DNA from 2 places in the Marinococcus salis genome. Region 2 is predicted to be linked to the other one. Evidence: predicted binding sites of a transcription regulator. Region 2 holds the regulator's gene; the other holds the start of a gene.
What was found. Region 2 encodes Rex, which represses fermentation and respiration genes when NADH is low (regulators of the CRP and FNR family bind a similar motif). Its sites were predicted from a motif close to TTGTGAAATATTTCACAA; they were not measured.
Positions count from the first base shown of each region.

Region 1: the regulator Rex is predicted to act here: its motif matches at 1,207-1,224, upstream of ACTTK6_RS01635 (L-lactate dehydrogenase).

Region 1 covers NZ_JBQOJB010000001.1:339,978-343,066, reverse strand. The annotation lists gene ACTTK6_RS01640 (SEC-C metal-binding domain-containing protein) at 1-17, opposite strand, end outside; gene ACTTK6_RS01635 (L-lactate dehydrogenase) at 182-1,144, opposite strand; gene ACTTK6_RS01630 (hypothetical protein) at 1,328-1,510, shown strand; gene ACTTK6_RS01625 (NAD-dependent epimerase/dehydratase family protein) at 1,575-3,011, shown strand.
Region 2 covers NZ_JBQOJB010000029.1:7,815-10,903, forward strand. The annotation lists gene ACTTK6_RS15240 (ABC-F family ATP-binding cassette domain-containing protein) at 1-906, opposite strand, end outside; gene ACTTK6_RS15245 (redox-sensing transcriptional repressor Rex) at 1,077-1,724, shown strand; gene ACTTK6_RS15250 (DUF4305 domain-containing protein) at 1,793-1,981, opposite strand; gene ACTTK6_RS15255 (lysostaphin resistance A-like protein) at 1,983-2,708, opposite strand; gene groES (co-chaperone GroES) at 3,054-3,089, shown strand, end outside.

The DNA of each region.
Region 1 (3,089 bases), on a different contig from region 2:
TTTCGTGAAATACTCATACATTCAAGCTCCTTCTCACTAGTATGTTGCTATTCCTTCAAATTCTAACATACATTGCCCCAAAATGGGGAATCACTGCGCTTTAAGGGCCTGCGGACAGAGAAAAACCCTCCACAGCGGAAGGGCTATTCAGGCTTTAAGTTTGTTTTAATAAAGGGATCGCTTAGTTTGTTGTCTGCCCGTTCGCGTTTTCCCATACACGGCGGAGCGTATCTGCGCTGTGACGGAAATTATCCGTTTCTTCTTCGTCCAGCGGTAGTTCGATTACTTCCCGTATACCCTCGCGGTTAATTACAGCCGGAACGCCAATGCACAGATTGTGTTCTCCGTACTGTCCCTCGAGATAGGCACTGACGGTCAGAACGCTGTTTTCGTTCTTTAAGATGGCGTTTGTGATGCGGGTAAGGCCCATAGCAATGCCGTGACTCGTAGCGCCTTTACGTTCAATGATTTCATAAGCAGCTCCGCGCACGTCTTTAATCATCTTTTTTACTTCATCTACGCTTTTCCTTTCCTGCTTCTCTGCTAAATCCAGAACGTTCCGGCCGCCCACGTTAGCCTGGCTCCAGACGGCAAGTGAGGTATCCCCGTGTTCACCAATGATATAGGCGTGAGCATTCTGGGCGGCAGTGTCGAAGTAATCACTCAGCATAAACCGCAGGCGGGCAGTATCAAGAATGGTGCCGCTCCCGATGACTCTTTCACTCGAAAGCCCGCTGAACTGCTGCGTGGCATACGTAAGGATATCCACAGGGTTAGTAGCGATAAGAAATATCCCGTCAAAGCCGCTGCCCATTACCTGTCCGACAATATTTTTAAAAATTGCTGTATTTTTGCCAACAAGGTCGAGACGGCTCTCGCCGGGTTTTTGGTTGGCACCGGCTGTAATACATACAATATCGGCATCCCGGCAGTCTTCATACGTGCCAACCCATGTTTTGGTAGGATGGGGCGCAAAGGCTTTGCCGTGGTTCAGGTCCATCACGTCACCTTCGGCTTTGCGTTCATCCAGATCGATGATCACGAGCTCCTCGACGACAGCCTGATTAATTAACGAAAATGCATATCCGCTGCCGACAGCTCCGGCTCCGACAACAACAACCCGGTGGACGTGATTTCTTTTCATGTATAAAATCCCCTTTCGAATTTAAATCATGTGAATACCTGAGCAATATTTACCTACTTGCATTGTGCACTATTTCACAAAAGGATGCAAGCAGGAAGATTATATAATTGTGAACAAATAACGAATTTAAGTATTGGTCAGGTTTTGCAAAGGGAAGAGTCAGAAAAGAGGAGGAATGTTTCAATGGAAAATACATTAAAATACGCCCTCCCGGCAGCATTGACATGGGCGGTTATTGGACTGCTTGCCGGCCTTAATCTGGAGCGGGGATGGCTGTGGGTGCTAGCTTTTGTAGTTTTTGGTTTCCTTGTCAGCTTTGTTACGATGATAATTGCGCAATGGATTATTTCAAAAATAAATATGTAATTAACTCCGGAATAATTAGGGAAAGGTATACGTAACGATTCTAGACAAAAAGGAGCGTGTGGAGATGGAGAGAACAAACAGCCGGCGGCCAGTCATAGCTATAACTGGAGCGAGCGGTTACATCGGAAGAAATCTGATGACGGAGCTGAAGAAGCATGCAGATATTATTGCCCTGTCGAGAAATATAAGCACAAAAGAAAACGAAGAGCACGTAACGTGGCGCTCGTGTGACTTGTTTTCACTAAAGGACGCAGAGAAAGCACTTGAAGGCGCAGATTACGCGCTGTACTTAGTTCATTCTATGATGCCGACGTCCAAATTAACCCAGGGCCGGTTTGAGGATATGGATGTCATTCTGGCGGATAATTTCGCGCGCGCTGCCGAGCAGCAGCAGGTAAAGCAGGTCGTTTATTTGAGTGGCATCATTCCTAAGGCCGACCGGTTGTCCCGTCATTTAAGCAGCCGCCTGGAAGTCGAAAATATCCTAAAGTCGTACCGTACCCCGGTAACTGCCATACGGGCTGGATTAATCGTAGGTCCGCAGGGATCGTCATTCCCTATTCTGGCAAAGCTGGTGAAACGGCTGCCGGTGATGATTCTTCCGAAATGGACACAAACAAAGACCCATCCGATCGCCCTCTCCGATGTATTGAACAGCCTGCAGAAGAGCATCGGGGAAGAGTCACTCTACAACCGCTCCATTGATGTTGGAGGCCCGGATGTCATGACGTACCGGAAAATGATGGGGGTCACATCACAGGTGATGGGGAAAAAGCGGTACGCAGTTACTGTTCCGTTTTTCACCGTGCGTCTTTCCAGACTGTGGGTGAGTGTGACGACTGGAACGCCGAAAAGCCTTGTCTACCCCTTAATTGAAAGCCTGATCCATCCGATGGTGGCCGATCCAGCCAAAAGTGTAAAAGGGATTAGTGATGGAAAAGTTTCATTCCGGGAGGCGGCAGAAAATTCCCTGCGTGAGAGCAGGAAAGATCAGTCCTCCATCCTGGCACGCCTGAAGCCGGCGCCGGTGGAACGGAATGTGCGCTCCGTCCAGCGCGTGACGATTCCAAATGGCAGAGACGCAGACTGGACGGCACGCTACTATATAAAATGGCTGCCGAAGCTTCTGCGCCCGTTTGTAAAAGTGGAAACGACCGACCGTTATCAGTATGGGCTCCGGCCTGCTTTTATGAAAAGAACATTTCTTGAGCTTTCTTATTCCAAGGAGCGCAGTGAAGAAGACCGCGCGCTGTATTATATTACCGGGGGGCTCCTGGCTCAGGTAAACGAAGGAGAGCGGGGCCGGTTGGAATTCCGTAAAATTCCTCATACCAATCAGTGCATTGTAGCGGTCCATGACTACGTCCCGGCTATGCCATGGTATTTTTATCAGTACACCCAGGCATTTATTCACCTTTGGATCATGAACCGCTTTAAAGCCCATCTTGAAAAAGACCAGTGGACGCTAAGAGAATCCTATCCGCTCCAACCGGAGTCATAAATTTTCTTGTTTAATTATAATTTTTTAAAGGAACATGAAACATGATATAAGTAGTTTCCACACAGAAGGGAGACGGTG
Region 2 (3,089 bases):
TTTTTCGAGCTTTTTCCGCCGGCTCTGGGCCCGTTTTGTCGTAGAGGCGCGCACAATATTTTTCTGCACAAAGTCTTCAAGCTCGGCAATTTCCTTCTGCTGCTTTTCATAGGCCTGCATTTCCTGTTCAAACAGTTCCGCCCGTTTTTCCTGAAAGGCACTGTAGTTGCCGTAAAATAAGCGGGCTTTTTTATGAATGATTTCATACACCTTCGTCACGATCTGGTCCAGAAAATACCGGTCGTGGGAGACGATCAGGACAGCACCCGGATAGCTGCTTAAATACTGTTCGAGCCAGCGGAGGGTATCCATATCCAAATGGTTGGTCGGCTCGTCAAGAATCAGGAGATCGGGCCGGGACAGCAGCAGTTTGCCAAGGGCAAGTCGGGTCTTCTGGCCACCGCTCAGTGACTGCACCGGTGTGTCGAGAGAGAAGCTGCCAAAGCCAAGGCCGGCAAGCACCGTGCGGATGTCGGATTCATAGCGGTAGCCGCCGCGAGCTTCGAATTCCTGCTGGCGCTGATCGTAATCGGTCATTAGCTTTTCATAGGCTCTGGCGTCATCAATAATGTCGGGCTCAGCCATTCTCGCCTCCATGCGGCGTAGCTCGGCTTCAGCTTTTTGAAGGTGGGTAAAAACATCGAGCATTTCATCCCACATGGTTTTATCGCTGTTCAATCCGGTATGCTGCTCAAGGTATCCGAATGTCGTGCCTTTTGGCATCGTGACGGAGCCGGAATCATACGAGGATTCGCCAGCAAGAATTTTCAGAAGGGTGGATTTGCCGGCCCCGTTGTTGCCGACCAGGGCGACCCGCTCGCCTTCCTTGACTTCAAGTTTTATTTGATCAAGTACGGTTTCTGCCCCAAAAGACTTGGTGACAGCCGAACATTGAAGTAAAATCATATTTATATAGCTCCTTTAATTACAACTCTGATAATATCAGTGTATCGTACTTTTCCGTGAAACGCGAAACAGGATAAGTCTCGTGCATGACAAGCGTTTCGGTACGTTTTCACGGGGACACATGCTATACTGTCTACAGACGATGACAATACATTTAGGTGGAAATAACTATGAATACAGACCAGCAAAAAATTCCGCAGGCAACCGCAAAGCGGCTACCCCTATATTATCGATTTCTAGAAAGCCTGTATGCAACAGGCAAAACCCGCGTTTCTTCAACGGAGTTGAGCGAGGCGGTGAAAGTGGACTCGGCAACGATCCGCCGGGATTTTTCGTATTTCGGTGCCCTCGGCAAAAAAGGCTACGGCTATAACGTCCAGTATCTGCTGTCGTTTTTTCGGAAAACCCTGGACCAGGACGAGGCAACGGACGTCGTGCTTCTTGGTGTCGGGAATCTCGGCAAAGCGCTGCTTCGCTATAATTTCTCCAAAAATGAAAATACTCGGATTGTGGCTGCATTTGATATTAATAAGGATATGGTGGGCGAGCAGATTGGAAATGTGCCGGTGTATCACACCGACGATCTGGCAGAAAAGCTTGAAGAACATAACGTGTCCGTAGCGATGCTCACGGTGCCATCCGCCGCCGCCCAGACAACTGGAGAAAAACTGGTGGAGGCAGGCATCAGCGGTATTTTAAATTTCACGCCGGCACGTTTATCCGTGCCGGCATCTGTACGCGTGCATCATATCGATCTTGCCATCGAGCTGCAGACACTCGTGTATTTTCTGAAAAATTATCCGCTGGACAGCGAATAGGGCTGCCGGGGGAAGACGTATATTAATCTATTAAAAAGGGACCGCCGAATACTGGCTGGTCCCTTTTGCTATTTCTTTTTGTTCTGCTCTGCCATGAGGCGCAGATAGTTGAAGCCCATAACGAAGTCATAAGCAGCAAAGGCGGCAAGCAGAATACTCCAGAATGACCAAGAGGACTCGCTGACGGAAAAATACGTAAACATCAGCAGCACTCCGCCCAGCACAAAGTAAAAAAGGGCAGCGGTGGAAGCTTTCATATTACATCAACCCCTGAACAAGCAGAATGAGTGCACCCTCGGCTTCACGCATAATACGCTCAATTTCATCCTGAAACAGTACCTGAATGCCAACCACAAACGCGTTCATGACAGAGTGAACGATAATCGGCACAATGATCCGTCCAGTTTTAACATACAAATAAGCAAACACAAAGCCGATCATGGTATAAACGAGCAGGTGCGTAAAATCCAAATGCACAGCAGCAAATATCAAAGAGCTGATGATGGCGGCAACGAAAAAGTTTGTGCGCTTGTACAGGGAGCCAAATATAGCTTTACGGAATACAAGCTCTTCAAGAATCGGGCCGATCACCGCCACGATAATTACAAAGGCTGGCATGCTGTTAACGAGCTCGATAATCTGCGCCGTATTTTCGGAGGCTGAATCAATGCCGAGCAGGTTCTGCTCAATCAAGCCGGCAACAATCTGACCGGCGTAGGCAAGGGCAAAGCCGATGAAAATCCAGGCAGTAGCGTTGGGCCATGGCATCTTCGGTTTATTAAACGCGAGCTGTTGGCCGCGTTCCGGGATTAACAAAATCAAAATGACAATTAAAGCGGTAATAAAGCTTGCAAAAATCCAGAAGTATGAAGCCTGCTGGGCGGAATCAAAGCTGCCTATAGCTAAAAGAGCCGGAACGGCAACGATGCCCGAGAGCTGCATAAGTACGTAAATGATAACAATGCTCCAGTAACGTGCGGCCATGGAAGGAAATCACTCCTAATCTTCGGTTAAATCTGTGTTAGAACGCTCCTATTGTATCACAGGTCTCTGCAGGAATAATAAAGAGAGCAACTGCGAATTTATGACAATTTTCAAATAGAAGGTTAACAAAGAGAGCAGCAGGGAATGTGAATGCAGGTGCCATCAAGCACCGGAGTGGGAAAAGACAGAAAAAATTTTCGGTTCCCTCTTGCAAACAAAGCCCAGGTTGATTAATATAATAATTGGGTTTAGCACTCGGGTTTAATGAGTGCTAACAAAATGGTGTTACTGTCGTTTCCGTTACATATAACGGACGATGAAAATATTCTAAGGAGGTTGTTTTCCTTGTTAAAGCCTTTAGGTGATCGACTCGTACTCGAA